DNA from 3 places in the Xanthobacter versatilis genome. Region 2 is predicted to be linked to each of the others. Evidence: predicted binding sites of a transcription regulator. Region 2 holds the regulator's gene; each other region holds the start of a gene.
What was found. The regulator LexA, encoded in region 2, represses DNA repair genes until DNA is damaged. The targets are predictions, from matches to a motif close to TGTTCNNNNTGTGTTCNG.

Region 1: parE (DNA topoisomerase IV subunit B) is a predicted target of LexA. The motif match lies at 8,829-8,846, and genes of this name have one in related genera.
Region 3: V5F66_RS01215 (metallopeptidase family protein) is a predicted target of LexA. The motif match lies at 8,914-8,931, and genes of this name have one in related genera.

Annotation. Positions count from the first base shown of each region.
Region 1 is NZ_JBAFVB010000002.1:777,116-787,725, reverse strand. Features, by position in the region: gene V5F66_RS07215 (TRAP transporter large permease) at 1-599, shown strand, start outside; gene V5F66_RS07210 (zinc ribbon domain-containing protein) at 763-1,425, shown strand; gene V5F66_RS07205 (HAD-IA family hydrolase) at 1,422-2,150, shown strand; gene V5F66_RS07200 (ATP12 family chaperone protein) at 2,203-2,979, shown strand; gene V5F66_RS07195 (TfoX/Sxy family protein) at 3,046-3,420, shown strand; gene V5F66_RS07190 (DEAD/DEAH box helicase) at 3,480-5,111, opposite strand; gene V5F66_RS07185 (MFS transporter) at 5,444-6,604, shown strand; gene parE (DNA topoisomerase IV subunit B) at 6,701-8,737, opposite strand; gene argC (N-acetyl-gamma-glutamyl-phosphate reductase) at 8,984-10,036, shown strand; gene V5F66_RS07170 (GntP family permease) at 10,479-10,610, shown strand, end outside.
Region 2 is NZ_JBAFVB010000002.1:195,624-206,233, reverse strand. Features, by position in the region: gene V5F66_RS04600 (M20 aminoacylase family protein) at 1-552, shown strand, start outside; gene V5F66_RS04595 (sulfurtransferase TusA family protein) at 600-848, opposite strand; gene gltX (glutamate--tRNA ligase) at 845-2,260, opposite strand; gene V5F66_RS04585 (ComEC/Rec2 family competence protein) at 2,515-4,788, shown strand; gene lexA (transcriptional repressor LexA) at 4,922-5,635, opposite strand; gene V5F66_RS04575 (molybdopterin molybdotransferase MoeA) at 5,743-6,948, opposite strand; gene moaC (cyclic pyranopterin monophosphate synthase MoaC) at 7,022-7,510, opposite strand; gene V5F66_RS04565 (DUF2147 domain-containing protein) at 7,638-8,057, opposite strand; gene trpC (indole-3-glycerol phosphate synthase TrpC) at 8,135-8,926, opposite strand; gene trpD (anthranilate phosphoribosyltransferase) at 8,923-9,957, opposite strand; gene V5F66_RS04550 (anthranilate synthase component II) at 9,981-10,583, opposite strand.
Region 3 is NZ_JBAFVB010000001.1:288,500-299,109, reverse strand. Features, by position in the region: gene V5F66_RS01245 (hypothetical protein) at 1-517, shown strand, start outside; gene murC (UDP-N-acetylmuramate--L-alanine ligase) at 501-1,913, opposite strand; gene murG (undecaprenyldiphospho-muramoylpentapeptide beta-N-acetylglucosaminyltransferase) at 1,910-3,037, opposite strand; gene ftsW (putative lipid II flippase FtsW) at 3,271-4,470, opposite strand; gene V5F66_RS01225 (hypothetical protein) at 4,533-5,411, opposite strand; gene V5F66_RS01220 (ligase-associated DNA damage response DEXH box helicase) at 5,759-8,443, shown strand; gene V5F66_RS01215 (metallopeptidase family protein) at 9,044-9,484, shown strand; gene V5F66_RS01210 (cytochrome b) at 9,563-10,120, shown strand; gene leuD (3-isopropylmalate dehydratase small subunit) at 10,252-10,610, shown strand, end outside.

The sequences.
Region 1 (10,610 bases), 580 kb from region 2:
TCTCCGCCTTCGTGCTGTTCATCCTGCTCGGCGCGCGCGTGTTCTCGCTCACCTTCTACGGGGTGGACGGCCACAAGTGGGTGGAGGAACTGCTGGTGTCGCTGCCCGGCGGGCAGATGGGCTTCCTCATCGCGGTGAACGCGCTGGTGTTCGTGCTGGCCTTCTTCCTCGATTATTTCGAGCTGGCCTTCATCATCATCCCGCTGCTGGGGCCGGCGGCCGACAAGCTCGGCATCGACCTCATCTGGTTCGGCGTGATGCTGGCGGTGAACATGCAGACCTCGTTCATGCATCCGCCCTTCGGCTTCGCCCTGTTCTTCCTGCGCTCGGTGGCGGCCAAGGTGCCGTACATCGACCGGGTGACGGGCAAGCTGATGCAGCCGGTCACCACCGGCCAGATCTACTGGGGCGCGGTGCCGTTCGTCTGCATCCAGCTGGTCATGGTGGCCCTCATCATCCTGTTCCCCGGCATGGTGACCCACTACAAGAGCGGCAGCGTCCAGCTCGACCAGAACCAGATCCAGCAGCAGTTCGAGAACCTGTCTCCCGGTCTCGACGCGGCACCGCCCCCGCCGCTGGACCTCGGCTTCGGCAAATAGGATCGGCGCCCTTGCCCTGCTAAGGGCGCATTCGGATCGGACATCACGAGGTGGACAAACGTGAAGCGGACGGCATGACGCCGGCCGCTTCCTCGTGCATTTGTGGTGCATGTCCCACGGTGCCGATTCGCGGCGGTGCGCCGCGCGCGTGGAGGTGAATTGAATGAACTCCAGGCCCGACTTCTGTCCCGGCTGCGGGGCGCAGGTCTACCCGGAGGAGGCCAGTTGCCCCTTCTGCGGCCGCAAGCTTCACACCAGCTTCCTGATCCCCTTCCTGGTGGGGCTCGGCGGCACGGCGGTGGCTGTGGCATCCGGCGGCCTCGTGTGGTGGGTCATGTCGGCGCCTCCCGCGGAGCCTGAGGCCGGTGCGCCCCAGAGCGCGGTGGTCGCGCCCGCCCAACCGGCGCCGCAAGCCGCCTTGCCTCCGCCTGCCGCCACGGCCCAGACCGCTCCCGCTGTTGTCCCGGCGCCTCAGGCCGGGAGCGGGCAGGGCGGTACCCAGGAAGCCTCGCTGCCGCTGCCGACGGTGAGCAGCCCGGTCACCCCGCCGCCGGTGGACGCCACCGCGCGCCGGGCGTTCGCCAAGAGCAAGCAGGAGAGTTTCGCCCAGAACGGCCTCGACCTCACGGTCACCGCCGGGGGAGAGGACGCGACCATCCTCACCATCAAGTTCAACTTCCCGGCGAAGACGGCAGCGGAGCTGATCGTCTCGGGTCCCTTCCCCAAGCAGTGCGAGCAGCGGGGCTTCCGCCAGGTCCTGTTCGTGGACCCGTCGGGCATCACATGGGTATATGATGTGGCGACCCAGCAGATGACCCAGAAATGACCCCACCCGAGAGCGACGCCGAGCCCGCCCCCGATGCCGCGCCCCTGAAGCTGGTGCTGTTCGATTGCGACGGCACGCTGGTGGACAGCCAGCACATGATCGTCGCTGCCATGCGCGACGCCCATGCTGCCCACGGCGTGCCGCTGCCGGGACGGGACCGGTTGCTCTCGGTGGTGGGGCTCTCCCTGCCGGAGGCCTTTGCCATGCTCTCGCAGGGTGACCTCGCCTATCCCATCGAGGCGCTGGTGGACGCCTATCGCAATGCCTTCACCCGGCTGCGCAATGCCGAGCCGCCCGAGCCCATGTTCGACGGCGCCTGGGAGGTGCTGGACACCCTGCGCCGCCGCGACGACGTGGTGCTGGGCATGGTCACCGGCAAGGCGCGGCGCGGGGTGGACCGGGTGCTCAAGGCCCATGACATGGAAGGCTGGTTCGCCACCATCCAGACCGCCGACGACGCCCCCTCCAAGCCCCATCCGGCCATGGTGTTCCAGGCCATGAAGGAGATCGGCGCGCGCCCGGAGGAGACGGTGGTGGTCGGCGACACCACCTATGACGTCTCCATGGCGCTGCAGGCGGGCGCCTCCGCCCTCGGCGTCGGCTGGGGCTATCACGAGGTGGCGGCGCTGGAGCGGGCGGGGGCGGACCATATCGTCCACCGGTTCGACGAGGTGCCCGCCGCCATCTTCGATCTTCTGGCGCGCCGTCGCGCCATCGCCGGATAGGAGGCGGATCATGGGTGATCCCTCAGGGGCCGATCCCGCCGGCCCCCAGACCATGCGCGATTTCCTGGAGGGCATCGAGGAGCCGGTGGCGGGGGACGATCCCATCGCCCGGGCCCGCGCCGCCCAGCGCACGCCGCTGCCGAAGCGCTTCTATACCGATGTCAGCGTCGGCGAGGCGGACGGCGGCTTCACCATCCTGCTCGACGGCCGGCCGGTGCGCACCCCTGCGCGCGGCCTGCTGCTGGCGCCCACGCGCCCCCTGGCCGAGGCCATGGCCGCCGAATGGGCGGCGCAGGAGAAGGAGATCAACCCCTTTTTCATGCCGCTGACGCGCCTCGTGAACGTCGCCCTCGACCGGGTGGGGCCGGAGGCAGAGGCGGTGCGCGAGGAGGTGGTGCGCTATGCCGGCTCCGACATGCTGTTCTACAGGGCCGACAGCCCGCAGACGCTGGTGAAGCGGCAGGCGGAGCAGTGGGACCCGGTGCTCGACTGGTTGAGCGTCGCCCACGATGCCCGTTTCTTCCTGTCGGAAGGCATTCGCCACGTCACCCAGCCGGACACCTCGCTGGAGCGGGTGCGGGCGCTGGTGCCGCAGGCACCGCTGAAGCTTGCTGCCGTGCATTCCATCACCACCCTCACCGGCTCCGCCCTGCTGGCGCTGGCGGTGGCGGAAGGCGCGCTCGACGCGGATGCCGCCTGGGCCGCCGCCCATGTGGACGAGGACTTCAACCGCGAGCAGTGGGGCGAGGACGAGATCGCCACCGCCCGCCGCGCCGCGCGCCGCACCGAGATGGACGCGGCTGCCCGGCTTCTCACGCTCATCCGCTGATCCCAACGGCTGCCGGCGACGCCGGCGGCCAAAATCAGGGGGATCGGAACAGGTCTGGAATAGGGGATGGACGAGGACACCATCGCCGACCTCTTCAGCGCCTTCGGCCCGGTGCGCACGCGGCGCATGTTCGGCGGCAGGGGCCTTTATGCGGACGGGCTGATGTTCGCCATCGAGGTCGGGGGCACCCTCTATCTCAAGGCCGATGCCGACCACGCCGCCCTGCTTGAGAGCCGTGGCTCGGTCCCCTTTTCCTACCTTGCCAAGGGCGCCGTGCGCACCATGACCGGATTCTGGTCCGTGCCGGAGGCGGCGCTGGACGATGGCGACGACCTTGCCGTCCTCGCCCGCCGCTCCCTGGCCCTCGCCCGCGCGGCCGCTGCGCAAAAGCCGGTGAAGAAAACCGCAGCCCGACCCAAAAAGAAAACCCCGCGCGGCTGACCGGCGGGGTTGTTCCCTCGTGATCTGCCGGCGCGCCCGAAGGTGCGTCGGCGACAGGCTCAACCGGCCTTCACGCGCACCGGGCGCAGCAGGAAGGCGGGCAGGTGGCTCATGTCCGCGGGTTCGGCGGCGGGGGCGCGTTCACGCCGTGCCGGACGGGCCTCGGGACCATCCTCACGGGCGGGACGACGGCCTCGCTCCTGCCGATCCGGACGCGGCGCGCGGGTTTCCGCCTCCGCGCGGGGTTCGCTGGCGCGCACCTCGCCTGCCGGGGCTTCGCGTTCGCGACGGGGTTCCCGCTCGCGACGGGGCTCACGCTCGGGACGCGGGGCGCGCTCCGCCCGGGGTTCCCGCTCCGGACGCGGCTCGCGGGCGACGCGGGGCTCGCGGTCGGCACGCGGCTCCCGCTCGGGACGGGGTTCGCGCTCCGCACGGGGCTCCCGCTCCGCACGGGGCTCGCGCTCGGGACGGGCCTCGCGGGGCTCCTTCTCCACGCGGCGCTTGCCGCGCAGCCGGCCGCCATCCTCGCGGCGCTCCCGCCGCTCGGACGCGGGCGGGGCATCGCCGAGGGGGGCGCCGTGCCAGGGCACGGCGTTGCCGATCAGCTTTTCGATGGCCGTCACCGACTTGGCGTCGGTGTGGGTGACCAGCGTATAGGCCGTACCGGCGCGGCCGGCGCGGCCGGTGCGGCCCACGCGATGCACATAGTCTTCCGAGTGGTGGGGCACGTCATAGTTGAAGACGTGGCTCACAGCCGGGATGTCGAGCCCGCGGGCCGCCACGTCGGATGCCACCAGAAGGGTGGCCTCGCCGGAGCGGAACTGGTCGAGGGCCTTGATGCGAGCGTGCTGGTCCATGTCGCCATGGAGCGCAACGGCGTTGAAGCCGTGCTTCTGCAGCGAGCGGTGCAGCACCGCCACGTCGCGCTTGCGGTTGCAGAAGATGATGCCGTTCTGCAGCCCGTCGCAATTGCGGATGAGCTCGCGCAGCACCTCGCGCTTGTCGTAGTCCTCCCGTCCGGAGGCGACCAGCATGTGGGTGACCGTGGCGGCGGTGGAGGCCGGCTTCGACACTTCCACCCGCACCGGATTGGACAGGAACTGCGACACCAGGCGCTGGATCTCCGGCGGCATGGTGGCCGAGAAGAACAGGGTCTGGCGGGTGAAGGGCACGAGCTTGCAGACGCGCTCGATGTCCGGGATGAAGCCCATGTCCAGCATGCGGTCGGCCTCGTCGATGACGAGCACCTCGATGCCGGACAGGAGCAGTCGGCCGCGCTCCACATGGTCGAGCAGGCGGCCGGGGGTGGCGATGAGCACGTCCACGCCGCGGAGCAGCTTGGAATCCTGGTCGCCGAAGGACACGCCGCCGATCAGCAGGGCGACGTTCAGTTTGTGGTTCTTGCCGTAGCGGGTGAAGTTCTCTTCCACCTGCGCCGCGAGCTCGCGGGTCGGCTCCAGGATGAGGGTGCGAGGCATGCGGGCGCGGGCCCGTCCGTGCTCAAGCAGCGTCAGCATGGGAAGGGTGAAGGCGGCAGTCTTGCCGGTGCCTGTCTGCGCGAGGCCGAGCACATCTCGGCGCGCCAGCACATGGGGGATGGCCTGGGCCTGGATGGGCGTCGGCTGCGTATAGCCGGTGTCAGCGACTGCCGCGAGGACCTTTTCGCTCAGGCCGAGTTCGGAAAATGACATTGCATCTTTTGGATGCGGCGGCGCGCCGCTGATCGAACGTCCCGTGCCGTACGGGCTCAGACGAGGGGTCGTCGGTCGGCGCGCTAGATTCGACATATCTCGGACGACGCATAGCAACATAAGAAAATTGTGCGCCGTGTCAATGTTTTCCGGCCTGATTCACGGATCAGTTGGAAATCACGCCCGCGAAACGCTCGATTGAACATCCATACCGCCAGCGGCATGCGCTGTCGGAATGCATGTGGACCGTGCCATGCGCGCGGGACACGTCTTGCGACTTGACCGCCGGGGCACCCCGCCGCAGGGATGACCCTCCTCATCCGGCGGATCTGATGCCCTTTCTTCTCGTCCTCGGCCTCGCGGCCTTCGCGAGCGCATTTTCCATGCGCGCCGTCGATCCGATGCTCAACATCCTCGCCGCCGACCTGAAGGTGACGCTGCAGGAGGTGGCGCTGCTCGCAAGCGCCTTCACCCTGCCTTACGCCACCATGCAGCTCTTGTTCGGCCCCATCGGCGATGCGGTGGGCAAGGTGCGGCTGATCCGCTTCAACCTCGCCATGCTGGCGGTGGGGCTCGCGGTCTCGGCGCTGGTTCCCGGCCACCGGGAGCTGCTGGCCGCCCGGGTGGCGTCGGGGGCGTTCGCGGGGGGCATCATCCCCGTGGTGCTGGCGACCGTGGGCGATCGTGTGCCGTACGATCAAAGGCCGGTGGCGCTCAGCCGGGTGCTGCTGGCCCTGGTGCTGGGCCAGCTGGTGGGTTCGGCGGCGGCGGGCTTCATCGCCGAATATGCCGGCTGGCGGCCGGTGTTCTGGTGCGCGTTCGCGGTGGCGGCGAGCGCGGCCCTGGCCGCCCTGGTCGGCATCAGCGAAGAGCGGGCGCGCCAGCCCCTGTCGTTCCGCGCGGCCCTCGCCCGCTACGGCACGGTGCTGAAAAACCCCTTGTCGCTGAAGGTGTATGCGGTGGTGGCGGTGGAAGGGGCGCTCACCTTCGGGGTGTTCCCGCTGGCGGCGCCGCTGATGGTGGAGCACGGCCTCGGCGATGCGGTGGAGGCCGGCCTGATGCTGGGCGCCTTCGCCATCGGCGGCGCCTTCTATACCTTCGCCGTGCCGGTCCTGGTGCGCCACCTGGGCCTTGCCGGCATGGTGGGGGTGGGCGCGGCCAGTGTAGGCGTGCTGCTCATGGGGGCGGCTGTCGGGCCGAGCCTTGCGGTGGTGATTGCTGTGTTCGCCGCCGCGGGCTTTGCCTTCTACATGATCCACAACGTGCTGCAGATCCTTGCCACGGAGCTGTCGGCGGAGGCGCGGGGATCGGCGGTGTCGCTGTTCGCCTCCGCCTTCTTCGTGGGGCAGGCCTTGGGGGCCATCGTCCTGGCCCATGCGGCGGGACTTTTGGGAGCAGCGCCCGTGTTCGCGGTGGCGGGGCTGGGCATGCTGATCCTCGCCGTGCCCGCCAGCCTGCTGCCGCCGCGCAAGGCCAAGGTGACGACCGGCTAAGGCGAGCGCTCGCCTTGGTAAGGGGTTCAAGTGCCGCGCGGCTTACCTATAGCCCATAACCTGAGGTCCATGAGGCACGCTCAAGGGCTATGGGGGTCAGATGTCGAGCAAGGCCTCGCCGGCGAAGGCGGCGCGCTCGGAGATGAAGGCGAAGCGCGCCTCGGGCTTATTGCCCATGAGGCGTTCCACGAGGTCCGTGGTGGCCGCCTGCTCGGCATCCTCGATGGTGACGCGCTGGAGCGTGCGCGTGCGCGGATCCATGGTGGTTTCCTTCAGCTGAGCCGGCATCATCTCGCCGAGACCCTTGAAGCGGCCCACCTCCACCTTGCCCTTGCCGGTGAATTCCTTCTTCAGCAGCTTTTCCTTGTGGGCGTCGTCCCGCGCATAGAGCGTCTTGGCGCCCTGGGTGATGCGGTAGAGCGGCGGCACGGCGAGGAAGAGGTGGCCGTCCTCGATCAGCTTCGGCATCTGCCGGAAGAAGAAGGTGACCAGCAGCGAGGCGATGTGCGCGCCGTCCACGTCGGCGTCGGTCATGATGATGACCTTCTCGTACCGCAGGTCCGCGTCGCGATAATGGGAGAGCATGCCGCAGCCCAGCGCCTGGCCGAGGTCGGCGAGCTGCTGGTTCTGGGCGAGCTTGTCCCGTGTGGCGCTGGCGACGTTCAGGATCTTGCCGCGCAGGGGCAGCACGGCCTGGGTCTTGCGGTCGCGTGCCTGCTTGGCCGAGCCGCCGGCCGAGTCGCCCTCCACGATGAAGATCTCGGAGCCGGCCGCCTCGGTGTTGGAGCAGTCGGCCAGCTTGCCGGGCAGGCGCAGCTTGCGCACGGCGGTCTTGCGAGAGACTTCCTTTTCCTGCTTGCGGCGCAGGCGCTCCTCGGCGCGGTCGATGACGTGCTCGAGCAGCCGGCTGGCCTGCACCGGATTGGCGGCGAGCCAGTGGTCGAACGGGTCGCGCAGGCCCTGTTCCACGATGCGGGCGGCCTCGGCAGTGGCGAGGCGGTCCTTGGTCTGGCCCTGGAATTCCGGCTCGCGCACGAACACGGAGAGCATGGCGGCGCAGCCGGTGGTGACATCGTCGCCGGTGATGACCGAGCCGCGCTTGCCCTGGCCGGAGCGCTCGGCATGATCCTTCAGCCCCTTCAGCAGCACGGCCCGCAGGCCGTTCTCATGGGTGCCGCCGTCGGGGGTGGGGATGGTGTTGCAGTAGGAGGAGATGGAGCCGTCCGCGTCCGCCACCCATGCCACCGCCCATTCCACCGAGCCATGGCCGCCCGGCTTCTGGATACGGCCGGAGAAGATGTCCGAATGCACCAGGGTTTGGCCTTCGAGGTCGGCGGCGAGATAGTCGCGCAGGCCGCCGGGGAAGCGGAAGCTGGTCTTCTCCGGAACCCCCTCGATGCCCTTCAGCAGCTCGGGGTCGCAGGACCAGCGGATTTCCACGCCGCCGAACAGATAGGCCTTGGAGCGGGCCATGCGGAACACCCGGGCCGGCTCGAAGCGGGCGGAGGGGCCGAAGATCTCGGGGTCCGGATGGAAGCGCACACGGGTGCCGCGCCGGTTGGTGATGCGGCCGACTTCCTTCAGCTTGCCCTGGGGCACGCCCTTGGAGAAGCTCTGGCGGTAGAGGGTCTGGTTGCGCGTCACCTCCACCTCGAGGTCGTCGGACAGCGCGTTCACCACCGAGATGCCGACGCCGTGGAGGCCGCCGGACGTCTCGTAGACCTTGCTGTCGAACTTTCCGCCGGCGTGCAGGGTGGTCATGATCACTTCGAGGGCCGACTTGCCGGGGAACTTGGGGTGTTCCTCCACCGGAATGCCGCGCCCGTTGTCGGAGACGGTGAGATAGCCGTCCGCCGCCATCTGCACCTCGATGAAGGTGGCGTGCCCGGCCACTGCCTCGTCCATGCAATTGTCGATCACCTCGGCGAAGAGGTGGTGCAGCGCCTTCGAATCGGTGCCGCCGATATACATGCCGGGCCGGCGACGTACCGGTTCCAGTCCTTCGAGCACCTCGATGTGCGCGGCGGTGTAGTCGGCATCCATGGCCGGCACGGCGGCAGCTGCCGCCTTGGCCGGCTTGCCGGCGGGCTTCGGACGCGGGGTGGAGCCGAAAAGATCGTCGGATTGGGACATGGGCGCTCGATAGCAGAAGGGCCGATCCTGCGCGAATCGCGCGCAGGGAGAAGGCATCGCTGTTCACAGCATGGCAGAGGCCGGCGCCGATGGGAACAGAACGGAAACGACAACGCGCGCCGTCAGATCGCAGGCCCGGGCGGAGGCGCGCTGTCTTTTCCCTGATAAACGATGGGTGTACAGACCGTCGCCCCACCTCGCCGTTCCCTTCTCGGGAGCGGTGGTGGCGTGCGTGAGGAGATGAAGATGGCGGACGCAAAGGCAAGGATCGCAGTTCTCGGCGCCTCGGGCTACACCGGGTCCGAGCTGGTGCGCCTGCTGCTGCGCCATCCCCGTGTGGAGCTGGTGGCCCTCACAGCCGACCGCAAGGCCGGCCAGACCATGGCCGAGGTCTTCCCCCAGTTCGCCCCGTTCGCGTTGCCGAAACTCGTGACCATCGACGAGGTCGACTTCACGGCCGTGGACCTCGTGTTCTGCGCGCTGCCCCACGCCACCACCCAGCTGGTGATCAAGAAGGTGTTCGACGCCGCGCCCAACGTGAAGGTGGTGGACCTCTCCGCCGACTTCCGCCTGAAGGACCCCGGCGCCTACGAGCAGTGGTACGGCCACCCCCACCAGGCGCTGGAGCTGCAGCAGGAGGCGGTGTTCGGCCTCGTGGAGATCTATCGCGACGACATCCGCAAGGCGCGGCTGGTGGCCAATCCCGGCTGCCACTCCTCCACTGCCATTTTGCCCATCGTGCCGCTGCTGGAAGCCGGCGCCATCGAGCCGGAAAGCATCGTGGTGGATTCCAAGACCGGCATGTCGGGTGCCGGCCGCTCCGCCAAGGAGGCCATGCTGTTCTCCGAGGTGTCGGAAGGCATCCATGCCTACGCCGTCACCGGTCACCGGCACATGGGCGAGCTGGACCAGGAATTCTCCAAGGCGGCGGGCCGTCCCGTGGCCCCCATGTTCGTGCCGGTGCTGGCGCCCATGAACCGGGGCATCTACGCCACCATCTTCGTGCGCACCACCGGGGTGCGGGCCGAGGACCTGCATTCCATCCTCGCCGATTATTACAAGGGCGAACCCTTCGTCCATGTTCTGCCGTTCGGGCAGGTGCCCCAGTCGCGCCATGTGCGCGGCTCCAACATGGTGTTCCTGGGCGTGGCGGCGGACCGCAACCCCAGCCGGGCCATCCTGGTCTCGACCCTGGACAACCTGGTGAAGGGCGCCTCCGGCCAGGCGGTGCAGAACATGAACCTGGTGCTCGGCTTCCCCGAGACCCTGGGCCTCGACCAGATCGCCCTCATGCCCTGAGTGGGGAGGCCGCCGAACGCGGCCTCTTCCTTCGCCCGGCAAGGGTTCGTCACCGGCCATCTGGCGCGGTGTCACTCCCGGTGCGGACCCCGGCGCGCTGCTGCGCGGGTGCGCCAAGCCAATAGTGGTGTTTCCAAAAGATAATGGGCCGTCCGCGGAGCGTGATGTGCGAAGCGCTCAGGTTGTTGCCCGTGTCCCGTGCCATTGCTGCGTGGTCGCACCGGCATGCCGCAGCGTCAATTCTGTCCGGATAGTTCCCGGCCGACGGTCGCCGGCAGGCCACGCGTGCGTTTTGTCATAGCATCTTGTTGCTTTGCTGCTCTTGATCGGGGCCGCCTCTCCGCTGTGGGCGATGCAAACTCAAGTCTAGTCGCCAGATGTGTTGGGACAGGTTAGCTTCCCTATCATCCCATCGCGATTCCCTTTCATTGTCGGATATCCCATGAGCTTCCTCATTTGCCTTGCCGCGCTCGGCTTCCTGATGCTGGTGGCCTATCGCGGCTTCAGCGTCATCCTGTTCGCGCCGGTGGCGGCCATCGGCGCCGTCCTGCTGACCGACCCGTCGGCGGTGCCC
Region 2 (10,610 bases):
GACGTGGTGCTCACCGGCGCCGCCATCGTCACCGCCCTTCAGCATGTGGTATCGCGCAATCTCGATCCGCTGGCCGCCGCGGTCATCTCCATTCCCATGTTCCATGCGGGGGAGGCGGACAATGTGCTGCCGCCCAGCGCGCGGCTCGCCGGTACCATGCGCGCCCTCGATCCCCATGTGCGCGAGGTGCTGCGCGCCCGCATCGTGGCGGTGGCGGAAGGGGTGGCGGCGGCCCACGGCGCCACGGCGACGGTGAGCTTTTCCCAGGGCTATCCCGTCACCCGCAACCACGCGGCGCAGACCGCGTTCGCGGCCGAGGTCGCAGCCGACGTGGCCGGCCTGTCGGAGGTGGACGCCGCCGCCCCGCCGCTGATGGCGGCGGAGGATTTCGCCTTCATGCTGGAGGAAAAGCCCGGCGCCTACATCTTCATCGGCAACGGCCCGTCCGCCGACCTGCACCATCCGGAATACGACTTCGCGGATGCCGCCATTCCGTTCGGCGCGTCGTATTGGGTGCGGCTGGTGGAACGGGCCCTGCCGCTCTCGGTCTGAGCCGGTACCGGGCCTTCAGCCCGGAAACGTCAGCGGTTGCCGGGCCTTCAGCCCGGCTTGCGCAGGACGAAAGTGAGGAGCCCTTCCGCCACCGTGCGCTCTTCCAGCGCGGCGCCGGTCTCCTGCGCCAGGTGGGGAATGTCGATCACCGCCATGGGATCGGTGCAGGTGACCACGAGGCGCGTTCCGGCGGCCGCTGCCTTCAGCGCCTTGCGGGTACGCAGGGCGGGCAGGGGGCATTTCAGCCCCCTGAGGTCCAGCTCCACCCGTTCGGGCTCGGGAGGGCGCGCCTTCAAGCCGCCTGGTCCTTCAGCCGCGCCAGGCTCTCGTCCCGGCCCAGCACCATGAGCACATCGAAGATGGGCGGCGAGGTCGGCTTGCCGGTGAGCGCGGCCCGCAGCGGCTGGGCCACGGCGCCGAGCTTCACACCCTGCGCCTCCGCATAGGCGCGCACGGCAGCCTCGGTGGCCGCGGCGGTCCACTCCACCTGCTCCAGCGCCGGCACGAGGCGGGCGAGATGGGCGCGGGCCTCGGGCGAGAGCAGGGCGGCGGCCTTATCGTCCAGCGGCAGCGGGCGCTCCACGAAAATGAACTCGGCGTTGTCCACCAGTTCCACCAGCGTCTTGGCGCGCTCCTTCAGCCCCGGCATGGCGGCGGCGAGCTGGGCGCGGCGCTCCGGGGTCATGCGGGCGAGGCGGTGCTCGGCGTCGGGCAGGTGGGGCACCAGCGCGTCGATGGCCGACAGCAGCTCGGCATCGCTGGAGGCGCGCATGTAATGGCCGTTGAGGCTTTCCAGCTTCTGGAAATCGAACCGCGCGGCGGAGCGGCCCACCTTGTCGAGGTCGAAGAAGGAGACCATCTCCTCGGTCGAGAAGACTTCCTGGTCGCCATGGCTCCAGCCGAGCCGCACCAGATAGTTGCGCAGCGCCGCCGGCAGGTAGCCCATGTCGCGATAGGCATCTACCCCCAGCGCGCCATGGCGCTTGGAGAGCTTGGCGCCGTCCGGCCCATGGATGAGCGGGATATGGGCCATGCGCGGCACCTCCCACCCCAGCGCGCGGTAGATCTGGGTCTGGCGCGCCGCATTGGTCAGGTGGTCGTCGCCCCGGATCACATGGGTGACGCCCATGTCGTGGTCGTCCACCACCACCGCCAGCATGTAGGTGGGATTGCCGTCCGAGCGCAGCAGGACGAGGTCGTCGAGATCCTTGTTGGGGAAGGTCACGGTGCCCTGCACCATGTCGTCGATCACGGTCTCCCCCTCCTGCGGCGCGCGCAGGCGGATGACCGGGTCGCGATCCTTGGGTGCCTCGGACGGGTCGCGGTCGCGCCAGCGGCCGTCATAGCGCGGCGGGCGGCCCTCCTTGCGGGCCAGTTCGCGCATCTCGTCCAGCTCCTGCGGCGTGGCGTAGCAGCGATAAGCATTGCCCTTGGCCAGCATCTCCTCAACAGCGGCGCGATGCCGCTCCGCGCGGGCGAACTGGTAGATGGGATCGCCGTCCCAGGTGATGCCCAGCCACTCCAGGCCCTCGATGATGGCGGCGATCGCCTCCTTGGTGGAGCGCTGGCGGTCGGTGTCCTCGATGCGCAGCAGCATCTTGCCGCCGGTGTGGCGGGCATAGAGCCAGTTGAAAAGGGCCGTGCGCGCCCCGCCGATGTGCAGGAAGCCGGTGGGGGAGGGGGCGAAGCGGGTGACGATCTGCGACATGGGGAACTCGACGAGGCTCGGTCCAGGGGGTGGACGGGGCGGGGCAGCACCCGGGCGGTACGCGGGGTCGACCGGGGCAGGGGCTCCAGCACGAGCCTCACGTCCGAGCGCGCATGAATGCACGCACCCTGGCACGCGGGAGGCGCCCGTGTAGCATAGGCGCCGGGCACAAGGAACACGGCCGCCTTGTCCGGCGGGCCGGGCGCCGGACGCCCACGGATCGGAACGACCCGCAGCGGGGCATCTGGGGCGACATGACGCAGCAGGACCAGCGTCCGGCGCGGACCAGCGGACGGGCCGCCGTTCTCGGCGGCGCGCGCACCGCCGCGCGCCGGGCGATGCCCCCCGGCCTCGCCCGCGTGCTGGACGCCCTGCGCGCCCGCCTCGCCGCGGATCTTGCCGCCGAGGCCGCCTCCGGCCGGTTGATCCTCTGGCTTCCGGCGGCATTCACCCTTGGCATCCTCATCTACTTCGGGGCGGCGCAGGAGCCGTCCCTTGCCGTCGCCGGGGTGCTTTTGGCCGCTCTTTGCGGGGGCGCGGTGCTGCTGCGGGCGCGACCGGTGGCGTTCGGCGCGATGGTGGCCCTTGCCGCCGTAACAGCGGGCTTCACCACCGCGAGCGTGCGCACCGCGCTGGTGGCGCACGAGATCGCCACGCCGGGCAAGGGGCCGGTGCGGCTGTCGGGCTTCGTGGAGCGGGTGGAGCATCGCCCAAAGGGAGATCGCATCCTGCTGCGTCTCGACGCCAGGCCGGTGAAGGGACTGGACAAGGTTCCGCGCCTCGTCCGCCTCACCCTGCGCAAGGGCTGGGCGCCGCCGGTGGGCACCCATGTCACCCAGCTCTCCCAGTTGCTGCCGCCGCTCGGGCCGGCCATGCCCAGCTCCCATGATTTCGGCCGGAACCCCTGGTTCGCGGGCATCGGCGGCGTGGGCTACGGCCTGGGGCGGCCCAAGCTCGCGGAGCCAGCGGAACCACCCCTGCCGGTACGCCTCGCCATGGCGGTGGAGGCCGTGCGCGACAGCCTGTCCCGCCGCATCCGGGCCTCGCTGTCCGGCACGCCGGCGGAAATCGCCGTGGCGCTGGTAGCGGGCGACCGTTCCGCGATCGCGCCGGAGGTGGAAGAGAGCATGCGCGTGTCCGGGCTCACGCACATCCTGTCCATCTCTGGCCTGCACATGGCGCTGGTCGCGGGCACGCTGTTCGCGTTCATGCGCGGCGGCCTCGCTCTGGTGCCGGCGCTGGCGCTGGGCTTCCCCATCAAGTCGCTGGCGGCCGTCGTTGCCCTCACCGGCAGCGCCGCCTATCTGGTGCTGTCCGGCAATGACGTTCCGGCGCAGCGCTCGTTCGTGATGACGGCGCTGGTATTGAGCGGCGTGCTGGTGGGCCGGCCGGCGCTGACCCTGCGCACCGTGGGCGTGGCCGGGGTCTGCGTGCTCGCCTTCACCCCCGAGGCGGCGCTCGATCCCGGCACGCAAATGTCGTTCGCCGCCACCCTCGCCCTCGTTGCCGCCTATGAGCGCCTGCGGCCCATGCGCGCCCTGCCGCGACCCGACGGATGGGTCGGGCAGGCCGCCATCTGGCTCGCGGTTTTGGTGGGCGGGACGGCGCTGACCTCCCTGGTGGCGGGGCTGGCGACGGCGCCCTACGGCATCTTCCACTTCCAGCGCGTGGCGCCCTATGGCCTGCTCGCCAATCTCGCCGCCATGCCGGCAGTGTCGTTCATGGTGATGCCCTTCGGCCTGCTGGGCGTGCTGCTGATGCCGTTCGGATTCGATCATCTGGCCTGGCCGGTGATGGGCAAAGGCATCGAGATCATGGTGGCGGTCTCGGACGCCATCGCGGTGCTGCCAGGGGCCGACGGCAGGGTCGATCCGGTCGGACCGCCGACGCTCGCGCTGTTCAGCCTGGGCCTGACGGCGCTTTGCCTGCTGCGCGGATGGCTCACGGCCGTCGCGATCGTGCCGTTCGCCCTCGCCCTGCTCATGTCCGGCGCGCCGCCGCGCCCGGACATTCTCATCGCACCCGATGCCCAGACGGTGGCCGTGCGCGGGCCCGACGGGCGGCTCTCGGTGCTCGGCGCGCGCAGCCAGCGGCTGGTGGTGGAGCAGTGGATGACGCGGGAGGGTGACATGCGAAAGGCGGGTGCCGAAGGGCTTGCCGCGCTGTTCACCTGCGATCCCCTCGGCTGCACCGCTCCCTTGCCGGGCGGCGGCACCATCGCCGTATCGCGGCGGGCGGAAAGCCTGGAGGCAGACTGCCTGGAATCGCGCATCGTCGTCACACGGGATGTGCCGCCCCGGCGCTGCCCGGCCCAGGTGGTGACGCCTGAAACGCTGCAGCGCACCGGCACTTTGGCCTATCACTTCCGTAAGGGAATAAGCAGCGAGGGGGCAAGCGGCGGGAACTGGCAGATCGAGCCGACCCGCAAGCCCAACGTCCAGCGCCCCTGGATGCCGCCCCTGCCACCTGAGCCCGCCCCGCAGCGCCCGGCGACGGACGATCCGGAAGCCGACGCCGCATCGGAGTGAAGCGGCCAAAAGCATCGACGGCTCAAAAAGCTGGGGTGAGAAGCGTCGCTCCAGAGGAGCCGGTCCCGTTGAGCATGGTGACCGCCACGCCCCTCACCCCGTCGCGGCCTCCCCACCGGGGAGGAAGCGAAAATCAATAGCGGCGCATGAGGCCGATGAGGCGGCCCTGGATGCGCACCCGGTCGGGCCCGAAGATGCGTGTCTCGTAGGCGGGATTGGCGGCTTCGAGGGCGATGGAGGCGCCCTTCTTGCGCAGGCGCTTCAGCGTGGCTTCCTCGTCGTCCACGAGCGCCACGATGATGTCGCCGGTGTCCGCCGTATCGCACTTGCGGATGAGAACCGTGTCACCGTCGAGGATGCCGGCCTCGATCATGCTGTCGCCGCGCACCTCCAGGGCGAAATGCTCGCCGCTGCCCAGCATCTCAGGCGGAATGTTGAGGGTGTGGCTGCGGGTCTGGATGGCGGAGATGGGCGAGCCCGCCGCAATCCGGCCCATAACCGGAACGGTGACCACCTGGCCTGCGCCTTCGTCATCATCCGCAGCCGGACGCACCTTGCCGAGGCTGCCTTCGATCACCGAGGGAGAGAAGCCGCGACTGGCGGAGCGGGGCGTGGCGAGGCCGGGGGCGACGCTGTCCGGCAGGCGCACCACCTCGAGGGCGCGCGCCCGGTTGGGCAGCCGGCGGATGAAACCGCGCTCCTCCAGTGCCGTGATCAGGCGATGGATGCCGGACTTGGACCGCAGGTCCAGCGCCTCCTTCATCTCGTCGAAGGAGGGGGGCACGCCGGTCTCCTTCAGCCGCTCATGAATGAAGCGAAGCAGGTCATATTGCTTGCGCGTCAGCATCTCTCGCCCCCTGCTGGCGCCAGCCTGTGCGCCGCGAAACAAATCATGAACGGTTTCTATCTGTTCCTTTTGTGTTCCGCAAGGGGTGAAGGCAGGGTTAAGACCGCTCAATCATCGAAGGGAATGATCTCGCAAGGGTCTCCGGCCGTGGCGGCAGGCGCGAAGGGCGGGCGGATGAGCAGGCAGTCGGCGGCGGCCAGAACGCTCAGCATGGCGCTGTCCTGGGAGGCGCAAGGCGTCACATGCACCGTTCCGTCGGGGTGGCGGTCCATGCGGGCGCGCATGAAATCACGGCGCACGTCGTTGGCCGGGATGTCCACCGCGAGGCGCGCCGGCGCCGTCAGGGGACCAGGCATGGCGTCGCCCTGAAGCGCGCGCAGCAACGGCACCAGAAATACCATGGCGCAGACGTGGGACGAGACCGGATTGCCCGGCAGGCCGAGCACCCGCACGCCGTCCTTGCCACCGAACATCAGCGGCTTGCCCGGGCGCAGGGCGATCTTGTGCACGAACAGCTCCACCCCCTCGGCGCGCAGCGCCGGCGCCATCAGATCATGGTCGCCCACCGAGGCGCCACCGGAGGAGATGACGAGATCGAAGTCGCCCGAAAGCGCCTGCGCCACCACGGCACGGATGGCGGCAAGGTCATCCCGCACCAGCCCGAGGTCCGTCACCTCCGCGCCGGCGCGGCGGGCGAGGGTGGCGAGGCCGAAGGCGTTGGAAACGACGATCTCGCTGTCCTGACCGGTGCCGGTGCCGGGCAGCACCAGTTCGTCGCCAGTCTGCAGCACCGCCACGCGCGGGCGCCGCGCCACCGGCAGGACCGCATGATCCATAGCGGCGGCAAGCATCACGTCGCGGCCGGTCAGCCGCCGCCCGGCCAACAGGCCCGGCGTGCCCGCGGTGAAATCGCAGCCCTTCTTGCGCACGTTGCGCAGGGCGGCGGTGGGGGCCGTGGTGGTGAGGGTATCGCCGTCGCGGCTGGTGTTCTCCTGAATCACCACCGTGTCGGCGCCCTCCGGCACCACTGCGCCGGTGAAGATGCGCACCGCCTGGCCCGGCCCCACGGCGCCCGCGAATGGCCGGCCGGCCGCCGATTCGCCGATCACGGTGAGGCGGGCAGGGGTCTGTGCGATGTCGCTCCCGCGCACCGCATAGCCGTCCATGGCCGACATGTCGGCGGGCGGCTGGGTGCGGCGGGCGGGCAGGTCCTGCGCCAGCACGCGTCCATCTGCCAGCGCCACGGGCACCTGCTCGACACCCAGGGCCGATACCCCGGCCGTCACGAGGCCTATGGCCTCCTCGACGGTCATGAGGGGCGCCTTCTTGCCCGCCGGCTTCCCGGCGCCCGTTGTCGTGCTCGGTTCCATCAGTGGTTCGGCCTCTTCAGTCCGTGGGCGGTTCCGCGCGGAAATGCCCGCTGGCGCCGCCGGATTTCTCCAGAAGCCGGATCCCTTCAATGCGCATGCCACGGTCGGCCGCCTTGGCCATGTCGTAGATGGTGAGGCAGGCCACCGAGATCGCGGTCAGCGCCTCCATCTCCACGCCGGTCTGGCCCGTGGTCTTGGCCCGCGCGGTGACATGAAGGCCCGGCAGGGCGGAATCGGGCACGACCTCCACCTCCACCTTGGTGAGCATCAGTGGGTGGCACAGGGGGATGAGCTCATGGGTGCGCTTGGCGGCCATGATGCCTGCGAGGCGCGCGACGCCCATCACGTCGCCCTTCTTGGCGTTGCCGGAGAGGATGAGCTCAAGGGTCGCCGGAGCCATGGCCACGCGGCCCTCGGCCACAGCCTCGCGGGCGGTCGCGGCCTTGTCGGACACGTCCACCATGCGGGCCGAGCCCTCGGCATCGATATGGGTCAGGCTCGCCATGGCCGTCGGTGCGTCCCGGAATCGTTTCGTGCGGGACGGAAGATGGCGCCCGCGGCGGGTCCTGTCCACCTTGGCAAGGCAGACAGAAGATCGCCGGGGCGTTCGCGAGGTGAAAGCGGCCTGCGCGTCAGCGCAGCCGGGTCCAGGTCTGCGTCTTGCAGAGCGGCGCCACCACGCAGCCGCGCAGCTTCAGGGTGTCGTCGCCATCGAGGGTGATGGAGCCGGAATAGGTCTTGCCGTCCTCGGCATTATAGATGCTGCCGCCGCTCCATTCCTTCGGCCCGCCCGAGAAGCCGGTAAGGATGGTGACACCCTTCACCGGACGGCTGCGCAGGGACGCGTTGGCATTGTTCACGTCCTTGAGGTTGGGATCGGCCTTGATTCCCTCGGAGGAGACAAGGCGGCCGCACAGGCTGGCGCCGCACTTGGAAATCTCCACCTGGCCACCCCGCGAGGGGGTCTGCCACAGGCCGACAGGGTCGGCGGCCAAGGCCGGGGCGCAGAACAGGCCGGCAATGGCAATGCCGGCGAACAGGCGCAATCTCATGAAAGTCCTCCCTTGGGTGCGGCCCACTTGCGGAACCGTCATGCCCATTAAGGCGGAACTTTACGTATACGGCAAGTCTAGACCGCAAGGAGCTGGGACGTGGCGGAAGCGACATCCTCCTGCCGCATCAGGCTCTCGCCTACGAGGATGGTGCCGATGCCAACCTTCGCGAGCCGCGCCACGTCCTGCGGCGTGAAGATGCCGCTCTCGCCGATGGCGATCCGGTCTTTCGGCACGCGGGGGGCGAGGCGCTCGGAGGTTTCCAGCGAAGTCTCGAAGGTGCGCAGGTTGCGGTTGTTGATGCCGATGAGCCGGCACGGCAGGTCCAGCGCCCGCTCCAGCTCGGCGTCGTCGTGCACCTCCACGATGGCATCCATGCCATAAGCGGCGGCGGCATCAGCGAGGTCACGGGCGAGCAGGTCGTCCACCCCGGCCATGATGATGAGGATGCAGTCCGCCCCCCAGGCGCGGGCCTCCGCCACCTGGTAGGTGTCGTACATGAAGTCCTTGCGCAGCACCGGCAGGTCGACCGCCGCGCGCGCGGAGCCGAGGAATTCCGGCGCGCCCTGGAAGGAGGGAGTGTCGGTGAGCACGGACAGGCAGGTGGCGCCGCCGCGCTGGTAGGCGCGGGCCAGCGCCGGTGGATCGAAGTCCGCCCGGATCAGGCCCTTGGAGGGGCTCGCCTTTTTGATCTCGGCAATGAGCGCGGTGCGCCCTTCCGCCAGACTCGCGGCGATGGCTCCGGCAAACGGCCGCACGCGCGGCGCGGCACGGGCCGCCGCCTCGATCTCTCCCAGCGGACGGGCATGCTTGGCGACGGCAATCTCGTCGCGCTTGTAGGCTTCAATCTTCTTCAAAATATCGGTCATTGGGCCGCCTCCGGCGCCAGTTTCTCAGATACGGCCACGAGGTGCTCCAGCCGCGCGCGGGCGGAGCCGGTGTCAAGGCTGACCCGTGCCATCTCGACCCCCTCTTTCAGGTCCTTGGCCCGGCCGGCCACCACCAGGGCAGCGGCGGCATTGAACAGGGACACGTCGCGATAGGCGCCCTCGGCTCCGTCCAGCACGGTCCGAAGCGCCTTGGCATTATGCACGGCGTCGCCGCCCTTCAGGTCCTCGGCCGGATGGCGCTTGAGGCCCACGTCCTCCGGCATGATGGTGAAGGTGTGAATGCGGCCCTCGTCCAGCACGGCGATGTCGGTGCCGCCGGAGATGGTAATCTCGTCCAGCCCGTCGGACCCGTGCACCACGAAGGCCTTTTGCGACCCGAGCGTCCGCAGCACCTCTGCCAGCGGCACGATCCAGGACTTGGCGAACACGCCCACCATCTGCCGGGTGACGCCGGCCGGATTGGAGAGCGGCCCCAAGAGGTTGAAGATGGTGCGCGTGCCCATCTCCACCCGCGTCGGTCCCACATGCTTCATGGCCGGATGGTGGGAGGGCGCGAACATGAAGCCGATGCCGGCCTCCGCGATGCAGCGGGAGATGCCGGCCGGGTCAAGGTCGATGCGCACGCCCAGCGCCGCCAGCACGTCCGCCGCCCCCGACTTGGAGGACAGCGCCCGGTTGCCGTGCTTGGCCACCGGCACGCCGGCCCCCGCCACGATGAAGGAGGCGCAGGTGGAGATGTTGTAGGAGCCGGAGGCATCGCCGCCGGTACCCACCACGTCCACCGCTTCACTGGGGGCCTCGACGGTGAGCATCTTGGACCGCATGACGGAGACCGCGCCGGCGATCTCCTCCACCGTCTCGCCGCGCACGCGCAGGCCCATGAGCAGCGCGCCCATCTGGGAGGGGGTGGCCTCGCCCGACATCATTTTGTCGAACACATAGGCGGCCTCGTCGCGGGTGAGGCTCGCGCCGGTGGCCACCTTGCCGAGGAGGGGTTTGAACTCGTTCATGTCTCGTCCTCAGCCTCTCGTGCTCAGCCCTTGGCCTTCTGCGCATTGAAGGCGGCCGCGATGTCGAGGAAATTGCGGATCAGCGCGTGGCCGTTCTCCGAGGCGATGCTCTCGGGGTGGAACTGTACGCCATGGATGGGCAGGCTCTTGTGGGCGAGGCCCATGATCAGCCCGTCCGCCGTGTGCGCCGTCACTTCCAGAGCGTCGGGCAGGGTGTCGCGCTCGACCACGAGGGAGTGGTAGCGCGTCGCCTGGAACGAATGGTTGAGCCCGCGGAAGACGCTTTTGCCCTCGTGCAGGATCTCGCTCAACTTGCCGTGCATGGGGGTGGGCGCGCGCACCACGTCGCCGCCGAACACCTGCCCGATGGCCTGGTGGCCGAGGCACACGCCGAAGATCGGCACGCTCTCGCCGGCCTTGGCGATGAGGTCGAGGCAGATGCCCGCCTCGTTGGGGGTGCAGGGACCGGGGGACAGCACGATGGCGTCGGGCTTCTCGGCCAGCACCTCCTCGATGGTCACCTTGTCGTTGCGATGGACGGTGACGTTCGCGCCCAGCTCGCCCAGGTAATGCACGAGGTTGTAGGTGAAGCTGTCGTAATTATCGATCAGCGTGACGTTGGTCATGGGCACTCCAGGCCCCGAGGATCTCGG
Region 3 (10,610 bases), on a different contig from region 2:
CTTCGGCTACCTCAAAAAACTTGAGGGACCAGAACAATGGGCCGTCAAATATCTTTATGATCGGCTGGGCATCATCGACAACAAGATGAGCGCCCTGCTGCGGCTGAACGGCATTATCATCGGCTTTCTTTCGCTCGCGGTGTTTCGCGTCGCCGAAAACTCGAAAATCGTGACCTGGCCGATCATTTTCCTTTCAATGTGCGTCGTCGTCTTTGTGGTGCTCACGTACGCGGAAATCATGGGTGCGCGAATTTTCTACCTGGCGTTTGATCGCGTCACCCCATCGAGAACGTTTGACGATTATTGCAAGACGGCGATGAACATCACGATCACGCGTGAACGCCAGTATCGCCAGGCGTTCTGGGCCTCGGTCGGCGGCATCGCGCTCTTCATCCTGATGTTCATGTTCGTCGCAGTCGGGGATATCTACAAGCTTTCGACGGCAGGCGCCGAGGCGCTCCCCGCCCCCTGCCCGCCGGCTGCCTCCTGCACGCCGCCCCCTAAGCCGCCGGCTTGAGCGCGGCCAGTTCCCCCGGCAGGGCATAGGCCCAGCCGCTGATGGAGCCGGCGCCGAGGCAGATGATGTAGTCTCCGGGCTTCGCCAGCCCACCCACCACTTGGGCAAGCCGTTCCGGTCCCTCCAGCGCCGTCACCGAGCGGTGGCCGTGGGCGATGAGGCCCTGCACCAGATGGTCCCGGTCCGCGCCCTCGATGGGGGTCTCGCCGGCGGCATAGACCGGGGCCACCACCACGTGGTCGGCATCGTTGAAGCAGGTGCAGAATTCGTCGAACAGGGAGGCGAGCCGCGAATAGCGGTGCGGCTGCACCACGGCGATCACCTGCCCCTCACTCGCCGCCCGCGCCGCCTTCAGCACGGCGGCGATCTCCACCGGGTGGTGGCCGTAGTCGTCGAACACGGTGACGCCGTTCCATTCCCCGGTGCGGGTGAAACGCCGCTTCACGCCACCGAAATTGGCGATGGCCTCGATGATCTTGTCGTCGGGCACCTTCAGCTCATGGGCCACCGCGATGGCCGCAGTGGCGTTGAGCGCATTGTGCTTGCCCGGCATGGGCAGCTTGAGCCCGGAAATCTCGTGCACCGTCTCCCCCGCGCGGTTGCGGAAGACAACGCCGAAGCGGGTGATGCCGCCCTTCAGGTCCACGTCCACGAGGCGCACGTCCGCCTGCGGGTTCTCGCCATAGGTGATGACGCGCCGGTCCTCGATGCGGCCCACCAGCGCCTGCACCACCGGATGGTCGATGCACATCACCGCGAAGCCGTAGAAGGGCACGTTCTCCACGAAGGTCTTGAAGGCGTCCTGCACCTTGTCGAAGGTCTTGAAATGGTCGAGGTGCTCGGGGTCCACATTGGTGACGATGGCGACTTCCGTGGGCAGCTTCAGGAAGGTGCCATCGCTCTCGTCCGCTTCCACCACCATCCAGTTGCCGTCGCCGAGGCGGGCATTGGTGCCGTAGGCGTTGATGATGCCGCCGTTGATGACGGTGGGGTCGAAATTGCCGGCGTCCAGCAGCGCCGCCACCATGGAGGTGGTGGTGGTCTTGCCGTGGGTGCCGGCGATGGAGACGCAGCTCTTCAGCCGCATCAGTTCGGCCAGCATCTCGGCGCGGCGCACCACCGGCAGGCGCTTGGTGCGGGCGGCCACCAGCTCCGGATTGTCGCGCTTGATGGCGGAGGAGACCACCACCACGTCGGCGTCATCCACATTGACCGCGGCGTGGCCGATCATCACCTTGATGCCGAGGTCGCGCAGGCGCTTCACGTTGGCGCTGTCCGCCACGTCCGAGCCCTGCACCTCGTAGCCGAGATTGTGCAGCACTTCGGCGATGCCGCTCATGCCGATGCCGCCGATGCCGACGAAATGGATGGAGCCGAGGCCGGACGGCAACTTCATGCCAGTTTCCCCTGAAAGGTTGCGACCGCGCCCTTCGCCGCCAGATGCCGGACGAGATCGCCCAGTCGTTCCGCTGCGTCGAGCACACCCTGGCTTCTGGCCTTATCCGCCATCAGCGTCAATGATCGAGGTTCGCTGGCAAAGCTGTGAAGCTCCAGCGCCAGCCGGTCGGGATCGAACTCCACCTGCCGCAGCACCAGCGCCGCTCCCACATCGCCCAGCGAACGGGCATTGGCGGCCTGGTCCTGATCGAGGGCGTGGGGCAACGGCACCAGGATGGACGGCCGGCCGATGGCGGCCAGCTCCGCCACCGTGCCCGCACCGGAGCGCGCCACCACCAGATGGGCCAGCGCCATGCGCGCCGGCAGGTCGTCGAAGAAGGGCGCCACAAGCGCCCGCACGCCGAGGCGCGCGTAAGTGGCCTTCACCCGCTCTAGATCCTCCTCCCGCGCCTGCTGGGTGAGGACGAGGCGGGATCGCAGGTCGGCGTCGAGCCGCTCGATGGCCTCCGGCACCACGTCGGACATCACCCGCGCGCCCTGGCTGCCGCCGAATACGAGGAGGCGCAGTTCGCCCCCCGGCAGCGGCGGGTCATAAGGCGTGGCGGCGGCGGCGATGGCGGAGGGGCGCAGGGGATTGCCGGTCCACACCGCCTTGGGGGCAAGCGCCGGATCGGCCGCGACGATGCCGGGAAAGCCGGTGGCGATGGCGGTGACGCGCCGCGCCAGCATGCGGTTGGCCCGGCCCATGACGCCGTTCGCCTCATGGATCAGGGTCGGCACGCCCAGCAGCGCGGCCGCGAGCAGCGGCGGCACGGTGGGATAGCCGCCGAAGCCCACCACGGCCACCGGCTTCACCCGCTTGAGCAGCGCGAGGGAGGAGACGAGTCCGGAGGCGAGGGCAAATCCGGTGCGCGCCAGCGCCACCGGGGAGCGGCCGCGCACCGTGTCGGCGGGCAGCACATGCAGTTCGCGCGCCGGGAAATGGCCGGCATAGCGCGCGGCGCGGGCATCGGTGGCGAGATCCACGTCGAACCCGCGCCGGCCGAGCGACGCCGCCAGCGCCTCGGCCGGAAACAGGTGGCCGCCGGTACCCCCGGCGGCGAGAAGTACAATCTGCGTCACATCACCCTCGCATGGCCGCTGGAGACGGCCCCGCACCTCGAATGGCCGATCCGGTCGGCCAGATGGGGCTTGCTGCCCCGCCAATGCGGCCATTCCGGGGAAGGATTTTTCCCGGATCGCAAGGAAGCTGGCGCATCCGCGACCCCCTCGCTCAGGCGCCGCGCGGGCTTGTCGGGTCGGATCGCAAGGATGCTGGCGCATCCGCGATCCCTCCGCTCAGGCGCCGCGCGGGCTCAGGCCGGGTCCGGCATGGCGCCGGCCGGCGGCGCGAACGGCTGTGCCACAGGCTCCACCGCCGGCTTCTCGGTGAGGGCCGCCAACGCCGCCGCGCCGGGCCGCTTGCGCGAGAGGGCCAGCAGCATGCCCATGCCGAAGGCGATGGAGATGAGCGAGGAGCCGCCATAGGAGATGAAGGGCAGCGTCATGCCCTTGGCCGGGGCGATGTGCACGTTCACCGCCATGTTAATGGCTGCCTGCAGCCCGAACAACAGGGCAAGCCCGGTGATGGCGAAGCGGGAGAAGGGGTCGCTCTCCTTCGAGGCCCGCGACAGCGACCGCAGGATGATGAAGGCGAACAAAGCGAGGATGATGAGGCACAGGATGATACCGAACTCCTCCGCCGCCACGGCGAAGACGAAGTCGGTGTGCCCGTCCGGAAGCATGCGCTTCATGGTGCCCTCGCCCGGCCCCTGGCCGAACCAGCCGCCGTTGCGGAAGGAATTGAGCGCGGCGTCGATCTGGTAGGTGTCGCCCGAATCGGGATTGAGGAAGCGGTTGATGCGCTTCTGCACGTGGGACACGGTCATGTAGGCGATAAAGCCGCCGCCCGCGCCCACGCCCACCAGCCCCACCATCCAGATCCAGCGCAGCCCGGCGAGGAAGAACAGGGACGCCCACACCAGCGAGATCAAAAGGCTCTGGCCGAAGTCCGGCTGCTTCACCAAAAGGCCCAGCACGCTGCCGAGCAGGCCGAACGCCAGCAGGGTGGCCGGCATCTCCGGCCGCCGCGTGCTCTCGGCGAACAGCCAGGCGGCGAGGATGACGAAGGCCGGCTTGATGAATTCGGACGGCTGCACGGTGACGCCGGCGATGGTGAGCCAGCGCCGCGCGCCCTTCACCTCCGGTCCCACCACCAGGGTGGCCATGAGCAGCACGAAGAAGATGGCGAACACCACCATGCAGATGCGCCTGAGCGCGCGCGGCGACAGGAAGGAGGTGGCGATCATCACCACCGCGGCCGGCACCAGAAACAGCACCTGCCGGTTCACGAAATGGAACGGGTCGGCGATGCCGAGGCGCGCGGCCACCGCCGGGCTTGCGGCAAGGCACAGGATGATACCGATCACCATCAGGCCGCAGAGGGCGGCCAAAAGGGCGCGGTCCACCGTCCACCACCATTCGCTCAAGACGGTGCGGTCGGCGCGCGACATCATGGGAAGGCCACTCCGGTGCGGAACATCTGCCGCACCATGCGTCCGGGACGGTTGACGAGCGATTAAGACCCCATCCCCTTGCCGCGGACGAAGCGCCACAGCCGGCGCAACAACGACCGCTGAGGCGGGGGTGGCGGCGGAGGCGGGGGCGGCGGAGGAGGCGGCGCGTCCGGCTTGATGGGATGGAACAGCCAGTCACCCTGCGGAAAGTCCTCGGGGCGCTCGGCGAAATAGTCGGGCCGCCAGGGCCGGTACACGAAGGTCCCCGGCACGAGCTGCGGATGGAGCGGCGTGTTGGAGTAGAGCGTTCCGCGCCGCTCGGGCGGACAGAACGGCCCCTGCCCGCCCATGTCCTCGATCTTGAGGCCGCGATGGCGGGCGACGGTGGGCAACAGATACTCGAAATGGCCCTGCCAGCCGGGATCGCGCACCTCGTCCGCATAGGCCTCCATGAACCGCCGGGACATGCGCATGAGCGGGTTGAACGACCGCATGCGGCAGGCCGGGTCCACATGGGCCGGGGCCAGTGCCGTGTCCGCGAAATACCAGTCCGGATCATCGGCGAGGGGCAGGAGCGTGGTGGTCAGGAGATCGGCGTCGCTGGCGGCGAAGCGCTCGAACAGGGCGCGCCAGTCGCCGGTGTAGTCCACGTCGAATTCCATGATCCAGGTCTGGTCATGGGGCAGCGGCCAGGCGGCGGCCATGGTGAGCACGTCCACATGGCCGGGAACGAGGCCGCCGTTGCGTTCCAGCTGGCGCAGGCGCTCGGGCAGCACCTGATCCGGCGGCGGATCAAGGCACGGCTCCACCGGTGCCACGTGGTTGCCCGGATTGTGGACGAAGCGCCAGTCCACCAGCCCCTCGGTCTGCCGGCGCACCCGCTCGAAATGGGCCCTGATGCGGTCCGTGCTCTTGGTGGTGACGAAGAGACCATTGGCCATCCGCACGGCACAGCCTTGCGACCCTGCCGGAGACTCACCTGCAACGTGAACCGTCATCCATGCCCTTCCCTCCGCCCCGGATCGCGACGCCCCCGTTTAAACCGGCCGCACTATAGGGGGAAGCGCCCATGACGCAACGTCATTCGGCTATCGCCCGTCGCGAAAACACCGCCGTTCAGACACGGCTTACGAGCTTCGTTACCATCGCACAACCGACCTGTCATGCCTATCTTGAGGGGGTGCCGCGCTCCCCACGAAAAGCCCCCAAACCCACCGCGCCCGACTCTGCCGCGCCCCCGTCGGACGCGGTGCGGCCCGGCGCGCCTTCACCCGGCGCGCTGCCGGAGGTGTTCCAAAGCTGGTTCCGCGCGCGCGGCTGGACGGCGCGGGCGCACCAGCTCGATCTCGTCGCCGCCGCGCAGGCCGGGCGCTCGGTGCTGCTGATTGCCCCCACCGGCGCCGGCAAGACCCTCGCCGGCTTCCTGCCCACGCTGATCGAACTGAGCGGTGGACGCGGGAAACGCGGGGGTGTTGCCCCTCCGGACGCTCTGCCCCCTCTGGACACCACGCCCCCTCCGGACACCCCGCCCCCTCCCCAGGCCTCCCCCGCAAGCGGGAGAGGGAGCAAGGCCGCGCGGGGCGTCGGCAAAGGGGAAATGATGAATGCCGACGCCACCCCCCTGCCCTTCGCCCGCTGGCAGGCGGAGCAGCCGGCCTCGCCGCTGCACACGCTCTATATCTCCCCGCTGAAGGCGCTGGCGGTGGACATCGCGCGCAACCTCGAGACGCCCATCAGCGAGATGGGCCTGCCCATCCGCGTCGAGACCCGCACCGGCGACACCCCCTCCTCCCGCCGCCAAAGGCAGCGGCGCGACCCGCCGGACATCCTGCTCACCACCCCCGAGCAGATCTCCCTGCTGCTCGCCTCGAAGGATGCCGAGCACCTGTTCAGCGGCCTGAAGCGCGTGGTGCTGGATGAGTTGCACTCCCTCGTCACCTCCAAGCGCGGCGACCTGCTGGCGCTGGCGTTGGCGCGGTTGCGGGCCATCGCGCCGGGGCTGCAATGCGTCGGCCTCTCCGCCACCGTGGCCGAGCCCGACGACCTGCGCCGCTATCTGGTGGCGCAGGATGAAGGCGCCGCCACGCCCGTCCCCGGTCACGCCCCCCTTGCCGACCTGGTGGTGGCGCAGGGCGGCGTCGCGCCCGACGTGCGGATGCTGGAAACGGACGTGCCCATGCCGTGGGCCAGCCACATGGCGCTGCATGCGGTGCGGGACATCTATGCGCTGCTGAAGGCGAACCGGCTCAGCCTCGTGTTCGTCAACACCCGCCGGCAGGCGGAATTCATCTTCCAGGAGCTGTGGCGCATCAACGACGACAATCTGCCGATCGCGCTCCACCACGGCTCGCTGGCGGTGGAGCAGCGGCGCAAGGTGGAGGCGGCCATGGCCGCCGGGCGGCTGAAGGCGGTGGTGGCTACCTCCTCCCTCGACCTCGGCATCGACTGGGGCGACGTGGACCTCGTCATCAATGTAGGCGCCCCCAAGGGCTCCTCACGCCTGCTGCAGCGCATCGGCCGCGCCAACCACCGGCTGGATGAGCCCTCCCGCGCCGTGCTGGTGCCGGCCAACCGGTTCGAGGTGCTGGAATGCCGGGCGGCACTGGAGGCGGTGGCGGTCGGCGCGCAGGATACCCCGCCGGAGCGCCTCGGCGCGCTGGACGTGCTGGCCCAGCATATCCTCGGCATGGCCTGCGCCGCCCCCTTCGCCGCCGACGCGCTCTTTAACGAGGTGCGCTCGGCCGCGCCCTACCGGCACCTGCCCCGGGAAGACTTCGACGCCGCCCTCCAATTCGTCGCCACCGGCGGCTACGCGCTGAAGGCCTATGAGCGCTACGCCAAGATCCGCCCCACCCGCGACGGCCTGTGGCGGGTGGCCAACCCCATGATCGCGCAGGCCTACCGGCTGAACGTTGGCACCATCGTGGAATCCACCATGCTGAAAGTGCGACTGGTTTCGGCCCGCGGCGCGGCCAAGACCGGGGTCACCGGGCGGGTGCGCTTCGGCGGGCGGATGCTGGGCGAGGTGGAGGAATATTTCGTGGAGACCATGGTGCCCGGCGACACCTTCGTCTTCGCCGGCGAGATCCTGCGCTATGAGACCCTGGTGGAGGACGAGGTCTATGTCTCGCGCACCACCGCCACCGAGCCCAAGGTTCCGGCCTATGCCGGGGGCAAGTTTCCCCTCTCCACCTTCCTCGCAGCGGGGGTGCGGGCGCTGCTTGCCGCGCCCGAGCGCTGGGCCGCGCTGCCGAAGCAGGTGCGCGAGTGGCTGGAACTGCAACGCCTGCGCTCGCGCCTGCCGGGCCGCGACGACCTGCTGGTGGAAAGCTTCGTGCAAGGCGGGCGTTATTATCTTGTCACCTACCCGTTCGAGGGCCGCCTCGCCCACCAGACCCTCGGCATGCTGCTGACGCGCCGGCTGGAGCGGGCGCGGCTGAAGCCGCTGGGCTTCGTCGCCAACGACTATGCCCTCGCGGTCTACGCAGCCGGCGACATGGGCGCCGCCATCGCGGGGGGCCGGCTCGCGCTGGCGGACCTGTTCGACGAGGACATGCTGGGCGACGACCTTGAGGCGTGGCTGGCGGAAAGCGCCCTCATGAAGCGCACCTTCCGCTATTGCGCGGTGATCGCCGGGCTGATCGAGCGGCGGTTTCCGGGAAAGGAGAAGACATCGCGGCAGGTCACCGTCTCCACCGACCTGATCTACGACGTGCTGCGCCGGCACGAGCCGGACCATCTTCTACTGCGCGCCGCCCGGGCGGATGCCGCCACCGGCCTGCTGGACGTGAAGCGGCTCGCGCAGATGCTGGCGCGCATCAAGGGACGCATCGTGCACATGCCGCTGGAGCGGGTGTCGCCGCTGGCGGTGCCGGTGCTGCTGGAGATCGGTCAGGAGAGCGTGGGGGGCGAGGCAAGCGATGCGCTGCTCGCGGAGGCGGAGGAGGAACTCATCCGCGCCGCCATGGGTTGATCAGGTCAGATCAGGCGGGTCTTACCGCATCCGGCTTGGTCGCGGATCGGCGGTGGGTATCCGGAAACAGGGCGCACAACATCGCTCCCGCGACACACTCAAGGCGCGTGGCGAAAGGTCTGGCGGCCGATTTCGCAACTGCGAAGGCGCCAACTCAGCTGTTGCACTTCGGAAACGGGCAACTTTGAACGGTCTCCATTTCCATCACAATCACGTGATCAGACGGCGCGCAAAAAGCTCGCCGTCCAGCCCGGATATCAGAACATCACGCCGCCGAGCATGCCGACCGTGGCGGCATTGGCCTCGTGAGGGGCAAAAAACGCAGCAATTCCAAGGATGGTCACCAGAGCGCCGGTGACAGCAAGCTTCCGAACCATGGCCATTCTCCAAAATCGTCGTCTACAGGGCTAACGATGCAGGTCGATTAAGAGTTCCTTAACCAAGTCTGTCTGAACCCCCTTTGATGCTCCCGTTCAGAAAGTGTTCAGGAAAGTCACGGCTGCGTGACGATTGCGCCCGGGGGAGGGTCAGGACGATTGACCTTTGGCCCGCATGATGTTGCATCGCAGCAGCAAGGGTTCCGCCGAAGGAGGTACAGGCATGTCGCAGAAGAGCGCGGGCGAGAGCGGGGCGCTGAAGATGTGGCGCGATCTCGAGGCCCCCGGCGTCGCCGCGTTCGAGGACCTGGCCCGCGACGCCTTCGCCCGCCTGCCCGAGTCCTTTCGCGCGCTGTGCGAGGGCCTCGTCATCCGCATCGAGGACTTTCCCACCGACGAGGTGCTGGACGAGATGGAGGCCGAGACGCCGTTCGACCTGCTCGGCCTGTTCCAGGGCATCGGCCGCGCCCAGGCGGACGCGGTGGCCCACACCGGGCAGATGCCCAACATGGTGTTCCTCTATCGCCGCCCCATCCTCGATTACTGGGCCGAGCACGAGGAAACCCTCGGCGACGTGGTCACCCACGTGCTGGTGCACGAGATCGGCCATCACTTCGGCCTCTCCGACGACGACATGGAGGCCATCGAGGACCGGGCCAATTGACCGCAGGGAAAGCCGCGCCTTAGCGCTGGACCGGCCCGTCGCCGATTTTTTAGAATGAATCAAAATAAGGAGGCTCATGTGGCCGTCGATCCCAAACTGTCGCGCTATGGGGCGCCGTTGCGCGCTATCCACTGGCTCACCGTTCTGAGCATCATCGTGGTGTTCGGCATCACCTATTTGGAGGGTTTCTTCGCGCGCGGCACGCCGGCGCGGGAGCTCATCTGGTGGACCCACATCTCGGTGGGCCTCCTCCTCATCGCCCTGGTGGCGGTGCGCATCCCGGTGCGGATCTTCGGGCCCACGCCGCCAGCGTCGGCGCAGATCAGCCGGCCGGTGGCCATCGCCTCGCACATCGTGCACGGGCTGCTCTACCTGCTTCTGATCGCGACCCCGTTCGTGGGCATCTATCTCGCCTTCCTGCGCGGCAACGAGGTCAGCTTCTTCTCGCTGTTCACCATCCCCTCGCCCATCGCTCCGGACCGCCCCATGGCCCGGCAGGTGCAGGAGGTGCATGAATGGCTGGCCAACGGCCTCGTCATCCTCGCGTTCCTGCACGCGGCGGCCGCTGTGGTCCACCACGTGCTGCTCAAGGACGACGTGCTGAAGCGCATGCTGCCGGAACGCGTCGCGCCCTGAGCGGCGGGAGCGGCCCAAACCGGCGCGCGGGCCTTCGCGCGCCGGTCTTCTTGACTGGGCAAGGGCGGATGCGCCTGTTATGGAGGGGCCTCAGGCAGGAAGCCTAAAGACAAGCCGAGGCTCAAGGTCCCATGGAGAAGTTCACCGTCCTCGAGGGCGTCGCCGCCCCGCTGAAGCTGGTCAATGTCGATACCGACATGATCATCCCCAAGCAGTACCTCAAGACCATCAAGCGCACGGGCCTCGGCACCGGCCTGTTCTCGGAGATGCGGTACAAGGACGACGGCTCGGACAATCCCGACTTCGTGCTCAACCAGAGCGCCTACAAGAATGCCAAGATCCTGGTGGCCGGCGACAATTTCGGCTGCGGCTCGTCGCGTGAGCACGCGCCCTGGGCGCTGCTCGACTTCGGCATCCGCTGCGTGATCTCCACCTCGTTCGCCGACATCTTCTACAACAACTGCTTCAAGAACGGCATCCTGCCCGTGGT